Regions from separate parts of the Pontibacter korlensis genome, predicted to be linked through region 1. Evidence: riboswitches for the same ligand, from Rfam matches in the RefSeq annotation. Region 1 holds a riboswitch; each other region holds the start of a gene.
The links. A riboswitch is a leader RNA that binds a small molecule or an ion and turns the genes downstream of it on or off. The one in region 1 is predicted to bind S-adenosylmethionine.
Positions count from the first base shown of each region.

Region 1 (4,211 bases):
TTTCAGTTGCTGCGCTGCAAACATCCTGATGCTGTCGAACAGATCTTCTGCGTGTTCTTCCGCCTCCCTAAATCTGTCAATCAGGAAACCGGCAACAGCTGTAGGTGTTTTCAGGCGCGTGTTGGCTAGCATATCGGCTATACTTTCGTCCCGCTCATGGCCTATACCTGTTAGCACCGGAAGCGGCGAATTACCAATGGCCGCTGCAATTTTATAGTCGTCGAAGCAGCTCAAGTCTGTCTGAGAGCCTCCGCCACGAATCAGTACAATAGCATCAAACTGGTCGCTGTGCCGGGCAATCTGTGCAAATGCTTGCGCTACCGAAGCCGGCGCTTCGTTGCCCTGTACCGTGGCCGGGAAAAGTGTGGTTTGGAAATCATAACCGTAGCTGTTGTTCTCCAGCTGATGCATAAAGTCTTGGAAACCTGCTGCGGTGGCAGATGATATAACGGCCAAACGTTGCGGTACCAGTGGCAGCTCCAGTTCTTTGTTGGCCTCGAGCAATCCCTCTGCTTCAAGTCGCTTCAGTGTTTCGAGCCGCTGGCGAGCCAGGTCGCCAATAGTATAATTAGGGTCAATATTACTGATGTCGAGGCTGAGGCCGTAAAGCTCATGGAAACGCACTGATGCCTGCAGCAGTACTTTCAGCCCTGCACGCAGCGGCTGCCCTGTTTTCTCCTCAAAGTAACGGCTCAACATTTGATAGCGAGAGCCCCAAATAGTTGCGCGGGCCTGTGCCAGCATTTGACGCGCGTCGTCGCCTTTATCTACCAGAGTCAGGTAACGGTGGCCTTTCCTACGATCCACGTTTACCTGTGCTACTTCTGCTACTACCCAATAGCTATCCGGAAACGCCACTTCCAGCTCCTCGCGTATCTGCTGGTGCAGTTCATACAGCGAGAGCGGGGCCTGGTGCTCCTCATACGCAATGGTTTGGCGAAAAAAGATCTGGGACATGGGGCAACTACGTTTCTTCTCCTGCACAACCGGCAGAAAACCGGCTCCTAAGTCCCGAAGATAGGACTTTTTTGACTAAGATGATTAGTAAGGTCGTGGAGAAAAAGTTTTTTGCTTTTCCCAAACAGGATTTACAGGATTGATATGTGAGTAAGGATATACACTTCCGCTGGCGCGGGTTTGTAATGCTTGCCTTTTTATAGAAGTAAGTTTGTAACTCAACTAGTACTGCAGGGGCAGAGAGCTATTCAGATAAACCCACCCCTCCGAGGAGGGGAATTTTTGGGAACGATAAACATCCCCCTGTGCCCCTTCAAAGGGGTTTAGCAAAGGGTGGAGCTATAGAGTCTGATCCCAGTCCTTAGGTTGAGCGCCTTGTGAGATCCGGTGCCCGAAGGGCAGCGCTTTGGCGCAGGAGGGAACACAGCGCGATGCCCAAAGACGAGGCCTCCCGGCCTGGAGGGCACCAAAGCTGGAGGTAAATTGAGTTGGTTGTGAAGCTAGGGATGAACAATAGCAAAAAAGGATATCTTGCCTCAAGTTCAGAAAGCTGTAACCATGAAAGTATGGCAATTTAAGTCAGTTGAATTGCCATACTCTCCATTATAGCAGGACACAAGTCTTGAAACATGAGGCAAGAAAGCGGAGGGAAAACAAACAAACTACGACTATTTATTTGCTTAGACAGTTAGCAGAAAAGCATACTTATCAGAGAGAACTTTTCAAAAAACATCAAAATAATTTGGCTTTTTTAAAATAGCCCCCGTATACTTGCATCATCAAGTCAATAATCCCTTTGCGGATATTGATTTATAAAGAAGCGTGGAGAGACAGGCTCTGTGAAACGCTAGCAACCTAACCTTCGGTGTTAAGGTGCTAATTCCTGAGTTTGGCAGGGTGCCGGACGAATATAAATTGATACGGTCATGAAAAAGGGAATCAAGCCAACACAGCACGTATTATTACCATTGCCGACAGTAGCACTACTGTTGCAAAACTTCTTTTTAGCTCCTGCTAGAGCTTCAGTCATGCGCACATCCATGTGTGTCATGCAAAGCTGTTGTTGCTAATCCAGGTATAAAATTCCTGTCTTCAATAAACGGCTTAGTGGCAGATCTGATATCTGCTGCTAAAGCCAACTTATACCTTAGCAGTCAACTCCGACTACACATCATTTATACTTTTCCTTCAAACCTTAAATAGCTACACAACCATGTCTAAACCATTGCACTTCGAAACACTTCAGCTGCATGCTGGCCAGGAAATAGATCCAACCACACAGTCTCGTGCCGTTCCTATTTACCAAACTACTTCCTATGCCTTCAAAAATGCCGAGCATGGGGCTAACCTCTTTGCACTAAAGGAGTTCGGGAACATCTATACCCGTATCATGAACCCTACAACAGATGTGTTTGAGAAGCGCATTGCGGCGTTGGAAGGCGGAGTAGCTGCAGTGGCAGTGGCTTCGGGGCAGGCAGCACAGTTTCTGGCACTAAACAACATACTCTCAGCCGGAGAAAACTTTATCTCTACCAGCTACCTGTACGGCGGCACCTACAACCAGTTCAAAGTGTCGTTTAAGCGCCTTGGCGTTGAGGCCCGGTTTGCAGAAAGCGATAATGTGGCAAGCTATGAAAAGCTTATTGATGATAAGACCAAAGCCATTTATGTGGAAACCATCGGTAACCCACGCTTCAATATTCCTGATTTTGAGGCAGTAGCTGCACTTGCCCGCAAGTATGATATACCCCTGGTGGTAGATAATACTTTCGGAGCTGGTGGTTACCTGTTCCGGCCGCTGGAGCATGGCGCTAACGTAGTAGTGGAGTCTGCTACAAAGTGGATTGGTGGCCACGGTACTAGCATAGGTGGCTTAATTGTAGACGGAGGTAACTTTAATTGGGGCAACGGCAAGTTCCCACAATTCTCAGAGCCATCAGAAGGATACCATGGCCTTAACTTCTGGGAAGTATTCGGAGAGGACGGACCTTTTGGCAACATAGCTTTTGCTATCCGTGCCCGAGTGGAAGGCTTGCGTGACTTTGGTCCTGCACTCAGCCCATTCAACTCTTTCTTGTTATTGCAGGGGCTCGAAACACTCTCTCTGCGTGTGGATAGAACAGTACAAAATGCACAAGCACTGGCTGAGTGGCTGGAACAGCATGAACTGGTTGAAAGCGTTAACTATCCTGGCTTGGAAAGTAGCCCTTATCACGAACTGGCGAAAAAGTATCTGAAGCGAGGTTTCGGGGGCGTGCTCTCCTTTAAATTGAAAGGCGACAAGCAGCAGGCTGAGGCCTTTGTAAATAGCCTGCAACTGGTGAGCCACTTAGCCAACGTGGGGGATGCCAAAACATTGATCATCCACCCTGCCTCTACCACACACCAACAGCTTTCTGAAACAGAGCAACTAAATGCTGGTGTAGAGCCAACCCTGCTGCGCGTTTCAGCGGGTATTGAGCACATCGACGACATTAAAGCAGATTTTGAGCAAGCCTTTGCCAAAGTAGGAGCGGCAGAGACGGCCACAGCCTAAGTAAAAAGTATAAAATGCCAACACATCACGTTTTTCATTATCAAGAAGAGTTTAAGTTGGAGTCAGGAGCAGTGCTTCCTGGCTTCCAGCTCAATTATACAACTTATGGTACTTTAAATCCGCAGCAAAGTAACGTGGTGTGGGTATGCCATGCCCTAACCGGCAGCTCCGATTTTACCGACTGGTGGTGCGACTTATTTGGAGCGGGCAAGCTCTATGATCCAAATGAGTGGTTTATAGTATGTGCTAATACCTTGGGTGGTTGCTATGGCTCTACAGGGCCGCTCTCGGTTAACCCTACAACGCTTCAGCCATACTTCCATACCTTTCCACAACTAACCAACCGCGACATAGTGCGTGCTTTTGATTTGCTGCGGAAAGAGCTGGCATTTGAGCGTGTACATACCTTGATCGGTAGCTCATTAGGTGGGCAGCAGGCGCTGGAGTGGGCGCTGCAAAAGCCTGATGTGTTTGAGCGGCTGGTGCATGTAGCAAGCAATGCCCGCCATTCTCCATGGGGAATTGCCTTCAACGAGAGCCAGCGAATGGCTATCCGACAGGACCCCACCTGGGCAACAAGTACCGAAGATGCGGGCAAAGAGGGAATGAAAACAGCCCGTGCTATCGCTATGCTTTCATACAGGCACTACAATACCTATAATGAGGCACAACAGGAGCCAGGACACAGCATCACCGATAATTTCAGAGCAGCCAGTTA
Region 1 is NZ_CP009621.1:2,943,659-2,947,869, forward strand. Features, by position in the region: gene xseA (exodeoxyribonuclease VII large subunit) at 1-957, opposite strand, end outside; SAM riboswitch class I at 1,765-1,874, shown strand; gene PKOR_RS12725 (O-acetylhomoserine aminocarboxypropyltransferase/cysteine synthase family protein) at 2,171-3,493, shown strand; gene PKOR_RS12730 (homoserine O-acetyltransferase family protein) at 3,508-4,211, shown strand, end outside.

Region 2 (4,211 bases), 1.5 Mb from region 1:
TATATAAAGTGATAAATATTGTAAATGCTATATGTAATCGGTGTTAAGTGCATTTTGCGCTGCTTTGAGCTGTGTAATTATAGTGTAAGAGAGGGTGTTGCAGTTGCAAACAGAGGTGTGTGTCTGTAGTTAAGGGGTTGTTTGGCTCTGCCAGGCATGCTTTGGGCAACTTTTGTGGAAAAGTTTGTTTTGGAGTTTTGGCTGCAACTGCTTGTTGCAAAACATCTTATGCAGGGTTTTGAGAGTTTTCCAAAAATGACACGAGTTTATGCACAAAGTTTTCCACAGTATTGTGAAAGGTAAATGAAGTGAGAACAAATTGTTATACAAGCCGTTGCAAATATCAAAATGAAGCCGTACTTTTGCGGACTAAACTTTAAACATACATTGAAGCTGATGTACGCAATTGTAGAAATCGCAGGTCAACAGACCAAAGTAGAGAGCGGTAAGTTCATCTACGCTAACAAGCTTTCCGGCAATGAAGGTGACGCCGTTGAGTTCGCCAATGTTCTTCTAACTGATGACAACGGTACAATCACTGTTGGCGCTCCTTTTGTGGATGGTGTTAAGGTAACTGGCAAAATCCTAGGAGACGTTAAAGCTGACAAAGTGCTTGTTTTCAAGAAGAAGAGAAGAAAAGGGTATAAGAAGTCTCGCGGCCACCGCCAGCAGTATACCAAGGTTCTTATCGAAAACATTGGTTAAGCAGTAAGAAGAAATTAATCGTAGAACTTTTGGGTTTAGGTTTCCTAACCCAGTTAAATAGTAAAAGAAAATGGCACACAAAAAAGGCGTTGGTAGTTCCAATAACGGCCGCGAATCGCATTCTAAACGACTTGGTGTTAAGATTTACGGTGGCCAGGACATTATTGCAGGTAACATCATTGTAAGACAAAGAGGTACTGCGCACCACCCAAGCACAAACGTAGGTATAGGCAAAGACCATACTCTGTTTGCACTGGTTGATGGTACTGTACAGTTCAGAAAAGGTAAGAAAAACCGTTCTTACGTTTCTGTAGTTCCTAAAGTAGAGGCAGAAGCTTAATTTAGCTTTACCACTATAGAAAAGAGGGATGCCGCTCAGGTGTCCCTCTTTTTTGTTTTTAGGCAGCGGAAAGCAACAAACCAGTTTTACTGGCGTATAAATAACAAAGAGGTTATAGGTAATAAATTAAACCTCTTCAAGAAAAGGGACGCATCAGTGTCCCTTTTCGCATTTATGGCCTTCTCAGAAAAAGTAAAGGTGTGCCTGGTGCAACAAATATTTACTTTCTACGGATATCCCATTATATTTGCATCTCTTATCAAGAAAGACTGAGGGATAGGGCCCGATGACGTCTTAGCAACCATGTATAAAGCTTGGTGCTAACTCCCTCCTGGTGCATTGCCAGGGAAGATAAGATTGCTCCTGCCTAAACTCAGGTGTCCTTCTTGATAAGTTGTGTAGAAGACTTAGAGAAGAAAGAAGACACCGAAAATGACAAAACATCCCATTCATAGTTTGCTGAAGGAGCGTGTGCTCGTGCTGGACGGCGCGATGGGCACCATGATTCAGCGTTACCAGCTTTCAGAAGCAGATTTCCGTGGCGAACGCTTTAAAGATCATCCCAGTGACCTGAAGGGCAACAACGATCTGCTCTCCATCACCCGCCCGGACATTATCAAGGCCATACACGTGGAGTACCTGAACGCTGGTGCCGATATTGTGGAAACCAACACTTTCAGCGGCACCAGCATTGCCATGGCCGATTACCATATGGAGGACCTGGTGTATGAGTTGAACTATGAATCGGCCAGGCTGGCACGCGAGGCAGCAGACGAGGTAACAGCGCAGAACCCGGACAAGCCGCGTTTTGTAGCCGGCGCCATTGGCCCAACCAACCGTACAGCTTCCCTTTCCCCGGATGTAAATAACCCTGGCTACCGCGCCATCACTTTCGACCAACTGGTGGAAGCTTACTATGAGCAGGTGCGTGGCCTGGTGGATGGTGGCTGCGATGTGCTGCTGATAGAGACGGTGTTCGATACGCTCAACTGTAAGGCTGCCCTTTTTGCCGCAGAGCAATATGTGCAGGATGGCGGCAAAGAGCTGCCCATCATGGTGTCTGGTACTATTACCGATGCCAGCGGCCGTACCTTGTCTGGCCAGACGGTAGAGGCATTCTGGAATTCTATCTCGCATGCTCCTATCATCAGCATTGGTTTTAACTGTGCCCTGGGGGCGCGCCAGCTGAAAACACACATCCAGGAACTGTCGCGTATTGCGGATGTGTATATCAGTGCCTACCCGAATGCCGGTCTGCCAAATGCCTTTGGCGGTTACGATGAAACGGCAGATGAAATGGGTGCTATTGTAGAGGAGTACCTGCAGGAAGGCCTGATAAATATATTAGGTGGCTGCTGCGGTACCACACCGGATCATATCCGGCGCATTGCAGAACTTTCTGCCAAACATAAACCACGTGTCGTTCCTGAGCTTCCTGCTTACTCGCGCTTCAGCGGACTAGAACCGCTTACCATTACACCGGAAACCCTGTTTGTGAATGTGGGCGAGCGCACGAACGTAACCGGCTCCAAAAAATTTGCCCGCCTGATTGTAAACGGAGAGTTTGAAGAGGCTCTTTCGGTAGCGCAGCAGCAGGTAGAAGGCGGTGCCCAGATCATCGACGTGAACATGGACGAAGGTATGCTGGACTCTGAGGAGGCCATGACCAACTTCCTGAACCTGATTGCCTCCGAGCCGGACATAGCTAAGCTGCCGATCATGATCGACTCGTCTAAATGGACGGTCTTGGAAGCAGGCCTGAAGTGTGTGCAGGGTAAGTCCATCGTCAACTCCATCTCCTTAAAAGAAGGCGAGGAGAACTTTAAGCAGCAGGCCCGCAAAGTGCGCCAGTATGGCGCTGCTGCCGTTGTGATGGCATTCGATGAGGAAGGCCAGGCCGACACACTAGAGCGAAGAATTGAAATCTGCGGACGTGCTTACCGCATCCTGACAGAAGAAGTAGGTTTCCCGCCACAAGACATCATTTTCGACCCGAATATATTAGCCATTGCCACCGGTATAGAAGAGCATAACAATTATGCAGTAGAATACCTGGAGTCGGTAAAATGGATAAAAGCTAACCTGCCACACGCGCTAGTGAGTGGTGGGGTAAGTAACCTGTCGTTCTCATTCCGCGGTAATGACCTGGTGCGCGAGGCCATGCATACAGTCTTCCTGTACTATGCGGTGCAGGCCGGCATGGACATGGGTATTGTGAACGCCGGTATGCTGGGTGTTTATGACGAGGTACCTGTAGAGCTGCGCGACCTGATTGAGGACGTCATCTTCAACCGCCACCCGGATGCGACAGAGAAACTGGTAACCTATGCAGATACCATCAAGGGCAAAGGCAAGGGTGCTGCACAGGCGGACAACAGCTGGCGCAAAGTGCCTGTGGAAGAGCGCCTGAAGCATGCCCTGGTAAAAGGCATTGTAGAATTTATAGAAGAGGACACCGAGGAAGCACGACAGAAAGCCACTAAAACCTTAGAGGTGATTGAAGGTCCGCTGATGGCCGGTATGACCGTAGTAGGCGACTTGTTCGGTGCCGGTAAAATGTTCCTGCCACAGGTCGTGAAGAGTGCCCGTGTGATGAAGAAGTCCGTAGCGTACCTGCTGCCGTTCATGGAGCAGGAGAAACTGGCATCCGATACCTCCAAATCAACGGCAGGCACCATCCTGATGGCGACCGTGAAAGGCGACGTACACGACATCGGCAAAAACATTGTGGGCGTGGTACTGGCCTGTAACAACTATGAGGTGATTGACCTTGGCGTGATGGTGTCGCTGGATAAGATATTATCAGAGGCCGAAGCACAGAAGGTGGATATCATTGGCCTGAGCGGTCTGATTACGCCTTCACTGGATGAAATGGTGTATGTGGCGCAGGAGATGGAACGAAGAGGCATGAAGATTCCCCTGCTGATTGGCGGAGCCACTACCTCCCGCGTACACACAGCCGTTAAAATCGCGCCGCAATACAGCGGGCCGGTGGTGCACGTGCACGATGCCTCCCGTAGTGTAACCGTAGTAGGTAGCCTGCTGGGCAGCAATAAAAAGGAGTATGTGGCCGAAATCAGAGCAGAATACCAGAAGCTGCGCGAAGATCACCTGAGCCGCACCAAAGAGCGTTCTTTCGCCACCATTGAAGAAGCGCGCGCCAATA
Region 2 is NZ_CP009621.1:1,408,511-1,412,721, reverse strand. Features, by position in the region: gene rplU (50S ribosomal protein L21) at 397-705, shown strand; gene rpmA (50S ribosomal protein L27) at 776-1,045, shown strand; SAM riboswitch class I at 1,299-1,403, shown strand; gene metH (methionine synthase) at 1,478-4,211, shown strand, end outside.
Region 2: it holds a riboswitch for S-adenosylmethionine, as region 1 does, so the genes downstream of both, metH (methionine synthase) here and PKOR_RS12725 (O-acetylhomoserine aminocarboxypropyltransferase/cysteine synthase family protein) in region 1, are expected to answer to the same signal.

Region 3 (4,211 bases), 1.9 Mb from region 1:
GCTATCAGGATGAAAAGTCGCAGCAAGTATACTGCTTGATTGATAAGGGCCGTGTTATGCAGATGCCCTTTGAAGGTTTAAGCCTACTGGACTACGCTATCAACGCGTCGCTGGTTGTTTCTAACATCGCTCTAAAGAAACAGGATAAGGCGGGTGTGATCACCTTCTCCCATACCATCAGCAATATGTTACCTGCTGAGCGAAAGGCTAGCCAGCTACGTCTTATCCTGGAGCTGCTGTACAACCAGAAAACGCTGTACCAGGAAACGGACTACGAACGCCTCTACACTACTGTACGCCATAGCATAAAGCAGCGTAGTCTCCTCTTGCTGTTCTCTAACTTTGAGACGCTGAATGGGGCGCAGCGCCAGTTACCGTACTTACGGGCCATGGCCAAACGCCATCTGCTCGTAGTCATCTTCTTTGAGAATACTGAACTGCACAGCTTACTGCACCAACGCGCTGCAAATACAGAGGAGGTTTACACCAAAGCCATTGCAGAAAAGTTTGCCCACGATAAGCGGCAAATAGTAAAGGAACTTCAGATGCATGGTATACATACTATCCTCACTCCTCCGAAAGACCTGACAGTTAACACAATCAACAAATACCTGGAGCTAAAAGCCCGTGGCCTGATATAAAAAACGGGAGACATAGATTGTCTCCCGTTTTGGTTAAGGTTAGTAAAGTTAGAAAAGTATGTTGTTGTAAGGTGAGAGAAAAGGCTATGAAGTAGCTACTGCTGTTTCAGCAGCTGGTTGTTTTGCTAAGTAGTTGTCTACAAAAGGGGTATAGACAGCTAACAGGCTAAACAGCAGCAACAGGTATAGATACCAGGCATTTGCCCAGAGGTCCAGGAAGTTTAGCTTGCCTTCTGTAAAGCTAAGCAGGATCAGGATCTGTGCTCCGTAAGGTAAAAGTCCTTGTACAACGCAGGAAGATATATCCATTAAGGCGGCAGTTTTGCGCTTGTCAACGGCATACCTCTGGCTTATTTCCTTTACCACCTGCCCCGTTACCACTATAGAGACCGTGTTGTTGGCAATAGCTGTATTCGTGCCACCAACCAAAGCGCCTATGCCTACCTGTGCCGAACGGAAACCACGTGTAGCCTTGCTTACCCGCTGTAACAGAAAGGCAATGCCACCTGCCTCGCTTACCATCTTTGCAAGCCCACCAGTTAGCATGGAAAGCAGGAAGATCTCTGTCATACCGGTAAAGCCTTCGTACACGCTGCGGCCAAACTGCAGCACCTCCAACTGCCCCTGCCACAACCCTACAGCCCCGGAGGCCAGTGTACCAAGTATAAGTACCACAAAAACATTAACGCCAGAAATAGCCAAAACAATCACGAGCAGGTAAGGCACTATCTGCCAGAACGAGAAGTCCTGCAGCTCTGGTAGTAGCCCCGCTCCTGCCCCTGCCGTGTTAAGGCCTGTTATCAGGAGTAACGCAATCGTTACAAGAGCGGCTGGGCCAGCAATAAGGATGTTCACCCTGAACTTATCGCGCATGCTGCACTCCTGTGTTTGGGTAGCAGCAATAGTAGTATCGGAGATGAAGGAAAGGTTATCACCAAACATCGCACCGCCCAACAAAGCTCCTAACAGCAGTGGCAGCGAAGTATGGCTTTGCTCTGCCAGGCCCACCACAATTGGCCCCAGCGCCACAATGGCACCTACCGAGGTACCCGTAGCTGTTGACAGAAAAGCTGCCAGCAGAAACACTCCCAAACCAAGGTACTGCACCGGCAACACGCTCAACCCAAGGTTAACTGTAGCATCCACTCCTCCTACAACTTTTGTAACTGTGGCGAACGCACCTGCCAGCAGGTAAATAAGGCACATGGTAATGATCTTTGAATCACCACACCCCTGAATCAAAGCTGCTACCTTAGCCTCAGTAGATCCACGAAGAATAAAAAAAGCCGAAATGATACCTAAAACCACTGCCACAGGTGCTGGCAGCGCATAGAAGTCGTTTAATAAAATGCCTGCACCTAAAAAAGTAAGTACAAACACAAGGAAAGGCACCAGGGCCCATCCCCCTGTTTTCTGAATATGTTGCATGTAAATGGTGGAGCGAACGGTATGTAATAGCATACGCAACATGCAAGCTGCACACCACGCTCCAATTTAAAGTATAAAATTTACGGAGAAGACCTGTGCTAAGACAGGCTAAAGCTCAGCGGCCAAATAAGGAAAGCACCCTCAGCAACAATAACAACAACAGCAGACAGTAATGGAAGCTGTTACGGCAGTATGAGCACGAAATGAAGTAGCTGAAAGCTGATGTAATAGGTGCATTAGGTTAAAATTTATAGGTCCCAAGCTGGGCAGGAGTTAGCACCTTTACGGCCTGGGCCGTGGTTGCTAGAGGTTCACAGAGCCTGCTCTCTCCCCTCTTCTTTATAAATCTTGCATAAAGATGTGGCAAAGGTAAAGGCAGCAACAGTAGAAAATCAACTAATGGGCACGAATTCTACAAAGAATCATATGCCACTACAGCTATAGTTCATTGTCTAAACTTGCATCTGAATGTAAATTCCAGCAAGTTTATAGTTTGAACCAACCTTTACTCACCAACTACAATGAACTATACTTCTACTGCTTTCTTCTCTCTTCTGCTTGCCAGCACCTGCCTGTTTAGCTGTTCCAAAAACCCTTATGCCAGCACCAACAAAGCACATAAGAAACAGCTGAAAACATATGCCAAACAGCTACGCACAGTACCAGCCACTAACCCCGGCGAGGAGCAACTGCAGCAGGGTGACTACTGGGTAGGCACCACTAATTTTAACATGCGCAGGGCCAATTTTGTGGTCATCCACCACACCGCCCAAAACTCAACCGACCATACCTTAAAAACCTTTACGATGCCGAAAACCAGTGTTAGCGCACACTATGTTATTGGTCGGGATGGTAAGGTATACCACATGCTGAACGACAATCTGCGTGCCTGGCATGGTGGCAACAGCCGATGGGGCAATAACACGGACCTCAACTCCTCCTCTATTGGTATAGAGCTGGATAATAATGGGGCAGAACCGTTCTCGGATGCTCAGATTAACAGCCTGCTGGAAGTACTGGCTATGCTGAAGAAAACGCATAACATCCCCACAGAGAACTTTATCGGGCACTCTGACATTGCACCGGTTCGCAAGGTAGATCCAAACCAGACCTTCCCCTGGAAAAAGCTGGCTGAAAATGGTTTCGGCTTATGGTACGATGAGGATACTGTAGAAGAGTACCTGCAGCCTGCAGCCCCCATAACAGTGCTCGATAGCACTGGTACAAAACCTGCACTTATACTTCAGCCACTGGATACAATTGCAACCATACCTCCACACTTCAATCCTAAAGAGGCGCTCCGCATTATAGGTTATGATACCCGCGATTTGCCAGCAGCCATACGTGCTTTCAAGCTTCACTTTATACAGGATGAGGTGAACATGGAACTTACTGAACGAGACAAGGCTGTACTGTACAACCTGTATCAGAAGTACCTGTAGGTCTATGTACAGAATGACTTTGTAAGCTGGTAAGCAAAAACAAAGTTTACCTTAGGCTATAAAAACAGAACGGCCCCGGCAGGAGAAGCTTCTCTCCCACCGGGGCCGTTCTGTTAAACTTTGAGTGAAAAACCTCCGCTATTTTTCGGGCTGACAACTCTCCAGCCTTACAACTTTCTAACTTTTCAACTCTATAACTTTCTAACTATTTAAGCCAGCAAGTTCCAAACATACTGTAGCATCAATCCGCAGATGTAGGCCCCATAAGTACCTACTGCATAACCAAGCACAGCCAGTAAAACACCTACCGGAGCAAGGTATTTGTTGAAGGCCACTGCTACAATCGGTGCAGAAGCTGCACCACCAATATTAGCCTGGCTGCCTACTGCTACATAGAAGAATGGAGCACGGATGATGCGTGCCACAACCAACATGATCAGGATGTGGAATGCAATCCAGAACATACCTACCAGGAACAGCTTTGGATTATCCAGCACAGCTCCCAGGTCCATACTCATACCAATGGTAGCTACCAGGAAGTACAGGAAAAGAGAGCCAAAGCGGGAGGCGCCATATCCCTCCAGTTCACGAGCCTTGGTAAACGACAGTGCCAGACCAGCTGTAGTCGCAATAATCACCAGCCAAAAAAAGCCGCTCGTAATGGAGTAGGTCTCTAGTTGAGGAAAATTCTCTGCAAAGT
Region 3 is NZ_CP009621.1:4,875,012-4,879,222, forward strand. Features, by position in the region: gene PKOR_RS20965 (DUF58 domain-containing protein) at 1-641, shown strand, start outside; gene PKOR_RS20970 (Na+/H+ antiporter NhaC family protein) at 726-2,102, opposite strand; SAM riboswitch class I at 2,315-2,417, opposite strand; gene PKOR_RS20975 (N-acetylmuramoyl-L-alanine amidase) at 2,591-3,511, shown strand; gene PKOR_RS20980 (DUF819 family protein) at 3,721-4,211, opposite strand, start outside.
Region 3: it holds a riboswitch for S-adenosylmethionine, as region 1 does, so the genes downstream of both, PKOR_RS20970 (Na+/H+ antiporter NhaC family protein) here and PKOR_RS12725 (O-acetylhomoserine aminocarboxypropyltransferase/cysteine synthase family protein) in region 1, are expected to answer to the same signal.

Region 4 (4,211 bases), 330 kb from region 1:
GCCTTGAAAGAAGACACCCTTGTCGGATTCGAGAGCAGATGGATTAAAAGAACAGAACAATGGCTAACCTACTAAAGCAAAAGTATAAGATAGACCGCAACAGACCTACCATCGGTATAACGGGACCTGACAAGGGAGGAGGCGCTGCCTGGTTCTTCACCGCCCTGTCGGTATTGCTTGCTGGTGGATGGCCTGTTCGTATCACTCCTTCCAGACCTCGTACTGCAGACGGCCTGCAGGCCCTGATTATAGGCGGCGGTGCCGATGTGGATCCCAGCACTTATGAGCAGGAACATGTGATAGATGATTACCTGCAACAAACGCTAAGGCAGCCCAACAAAAACATTTTCCGACGCGTGGGCCGATTCGTCCGGTGGGTGTGGTATCCGGCAGTCTTTTTTGTGCGCAAGCTCATGAGCCGGAAGCTGTCTTTTGGCCTGGACCGTGAACGTGACCACCTGGAGTTTCAGCTGCTGGACCAGGCCACAAAAAAAGGACTTCCGGTTATGGGCATTTGCCGCGGAGCCCAACTAATGAACGTATACTTCCGGGGAACGCTTTACCGAAGTATAAACTCATTTTACATGGAGGAACCTAATCCTGCGAGTGTGTTTCCTGTGAAGAAAGTGCACATAAAGCCGGGAAGTAAGTTGGAGCGCGTATTAGGAACACAACAATTAGAGGTAAATGCGCTGCATAACCAGGCTGTGAAAGAGCCTGGTCAAGCAATCGACATAGTTGCCCGTGAACCAAACCAGGTAGTGCAAGGCATAGAACATACCGTGCAGGATTTCATGATTGGCGTGCAATGGCACCCTGAATACCTGCCACAGAGCAAATTACACCGCAGGCTGTTCAAAGCACTGGTGCAACAGGCCAAAGGAGTTAACCAGCAGATAGAAGAACAGGATATGCAGGCAGCCCTGGCCGAACCAAGAGCCGAAGCCTTGAAAGAAATAGAAGAGGCATCAATAAAGCAGGAGTAAAAGCCATAATTACTTTTTCATTTAGAGTGAATTTTGGCTTAACAAGATTGATGTAGCTACATTTTTTTTCCTCACATTTGGAAATAAAAAATTCTGCTTGCAACTTTGCAACCGTAAAGTCATAATACCTACACCGTATTTGATTTATAAAGAAGAAGGGAGAGAACAGGCTCTAAGAACTTCTAGCAACCAGTTACTAAACCAGGTGCTAATTCCTGCCTAAAAAATTTAGGGGATATAAATTGGTTAACATGAAAATCTCAGCTTACAACCTTACGGGTAACTTACAAAACCGAATTACATCACTTTCTTTCGGTTCATCTTCTATCTATTCTCATACTTGTTGTTGCTGTTGTTGCTAGCCCGGCTGCAAGAGCTGTTGTCGCAATAATTCTATTTAGGCCATAACACCTCTTACACGTAGCCCCAAGGGATAGCTTTGTCTTTTTTGCACTTGCTGCAGAAAGATCCTAACAATGCTACACCCTGAGCCCCAAGCATTTTAGTAGCCTGTTTCCTGCCAGGTTGATGCTGCAGGAAGTCCTTAAGAACCCTTATAAACTCATTTATACTTTAAACTCAGACTTATGTCGACTAATCAATCAGAAAGACCAATAGCTATATTTCATGAGCACCAGGAGTGGTTCCGCCCTTTGTTTAACGAGCTTGATGCTCGTGGCATCGCTTTTGAGCGCCTGAATGCAGCAGAACATACTTATGACCTTGCTTCTCCGGAGCAGAACTACAGCCTGTTCTTCAACCGCATGAGCCCTTCTGCTTACCTGCGCAACAACGAGCAAGGCATTTTCTATACTTTAAACCTGCTGGCACACCTGGAGGCAAAAGGTGTAACCGTCATTAATGGTTACAAAGCATTCCAGTACGAAACTTCGAAAGCACTGCAAATGTCACTGCTGGAGAAACTGGGTCTGCCTTACCCGAAAGCCCGCGTAATCAACCATGCTTCGCAGGCTGTAAAGGCTGCTGAAGGACTTCGCTTCCCTATCGTGGTAAAAGCCAACATTGGTGGTAGCGGTGCAGGTATTACTCGTTTCGACTCTCAGGAGGAGTTAGCACTGGCTGTAACCTCTGGTCAAATAGCCTTAGGTATAGACCACACTGCCCTGGTACAGGAGTTTATTCCTGCTCGTGGTGGCCACATTAACCGTGTGGAGACTCTGGGAGGCAAGTTTCTGTATGCCATCAAGGTTTATACTTCCGGCGAAAGCTTTAACCTCTGCCCTGCCGACATCTGCCAGACTACCGGTGGTAAAGAACTGGTACGGAACGCATGTGCTATCGATGCTCCTAAGAACGGCATGAAAGTAGAAGCCTTTACACCTGAGCAGGAAGTAATTGACGCTATTGAGCGCATTGTGCAGGAAGCTGGCATCGACGTTGGAGGCATTGAGTATACTGTAGATGACCGTGACGGCCAGATCTACTACTACGATGTGAATGCCCTTTCTAACTTCGTGGCTGATGCTGTTAATGTGATCGGCTTTAACCCCCACGCTAAACTTGTTGACTTCCTTGCAGAGAAAGCTCAGCTAAAGAAGGAGGAGGTATAAGCATGGAGTACGGATATTGGTTACCGGTATTTGGCGGCTGGCTTCGAAACGTAGAAGACGAAAGTATGTCGTCGGACTGGAATTATGTAAAAAAGCTGGCGCAGCGAAGCGAAGACTGGGGCTACAGCATTTCCCTGATTGCTGAGCTGTTCCTGAATGATATTAAAGGCGAACAGGCACCATCTCTGGAAGCTTGGTCAACGGCAGCGGCACTAGCGGCAGTAACAGAGAAACTGGAGCTAATGGTAGCCGTACGACCTACCTTTCATAACCCGGCTATACTTGCCAAGCAGGCAGCTAACATAGCACAGATCGGTGGCGACAGGCTGTCCCTGAACGTAGTGTCTTCCTGGTGGAAGGATGAGGCCACCAAGTATGGACTACACTTTGAAGAGCACGATGACCGCTACGCCCGCACAAAAGAGTGGCTGAACGTGGTCACAGGTGTTTGGGAGCAGGATCACTTCTCCTACGAAGGCAAGTACTACAAAGTAGATGACAACGTACTACAGCCAAAGCCGAAGAAAAAGCCCTTCATTTATGCAGGTGGTGAATCAGAGGCTGCTAAGACGCTCATCAGCAAGCAGTGCGATGGCTACGTCATGCACGGCGATTCGCCTGAGCTCATCGGTAAGCGTATCGACGACATGAAGCGCCGTCGCGAAGCATGGGGACTGCCTCCAATGAAGTTCGGAGTTGCTGCTTACAGCATTATCCGTAATTCTGAGCAGGAGGTAAAGCAGGAAATAGACCGCATCACTAATGTGAAAGAGTCTAATGCTGGTTTTAAAAATATGCAGCAGTGGATTTCGGGTACGCAGTTAGAGCGACAGCTTACCCTGCAGGATTATTCTGTATCAAACCGTGGCTTGCGCTCAGGACTTTTGGGTACACCTGCCCAGGTACAGGACCGTATTGCAGAGTTTGAGGCTGTAGGAGTAGACTTTTTCCTGCTGCAGTGCAGCCCTCAGTTAGAAGAAATGGAGCGCTTCTCTGAGACAATCATAAATGTTGTAGCTTAAGACTAACCTTGCTGGAGCAGGGACCAGCTTACTGCTTTCCTGCTCTCAGTACACATATTGGCTCACCTTAAACAAACATAAACTAAGCCTAACCTTCCCTGCCGCTCTTGTAGCGGCAGGGATTTTTTTATTAGTATAGGCTAACCGCTTCGGATCTTCCAGCCCCACAACAATGGCCGTTTTTGCTTTTTACATAAGTTTCAGATCAATGTAGTCGATCATCATTTTCTCCCCGAAGCCCTCTGCCGGAATCCACTTAAACTCCATTACCTGTTTTCCTGGCTTCAGCTCAAAGGTGCCAAGGTCAACTACCTCTGCTTTACCTGGGGCTACTTCAGACTTAAAGTTGAGTTCTTTCTTTACCTGCTGCCCATTTAGCGCCACTCCAAACTTACCTCCTTCAGGAGACTTTACCACCTGCGCTTTTACGCTGTAGGTACCTGGTTTATCAACTTTGAACGTAGTGGTTAGCTTGTTTTCTTTTTTAGGATCTCCGTGCCATAAAAGTATTTTATGGCCGCTTACTCGGTCAAATATCCTTTCATCCGCAAACACATCTGTTGTGGCCCATCCACCTGAGTTATCTTCGATCTGCATGCTCTCCCCTTCTATAACGCCAGGTTTGCGGTAAA
Region 4 is NZ_CP009621.1:3,276,574-3,280,784, reverse strand. Features, by position in the region: gene PKOR_RS14040 (amidoligase family protein) at 1-75, shown strand, start outside; gene PKOR_RS14035 (gamma-glutamyl-gamma-aminobutyrate hydrolase family protein) at 60-986, shown strand; SAM riboswitch class I at 1,128-1,230, shown strand; gene PKOR_RS14030 (ATP-grasp domain-containing protein) at 1,574-2,557, shown strand; gene PKOR_RS14025 (LLM class flavin-dependent oxidoreductase) at 2,560-3,579, shown strand; partial or broken gene PKOR_RS14020 (glycoside hydrolase family 172 protein) at 3,769-4,211, opposite strand, start outside.
Region 4: it holds a riboswitch for S-adenosylmethionine, as region 1 does, so the genes downstream of both, PKOR_RS14030 (ATP-grasp domain-containing protein) here and PKOR_RS12725 (O-acetylhomoserine aminocarboxypropyltransferase/cysteine synthase family protein) in region 1, are expected to answer to the same signal.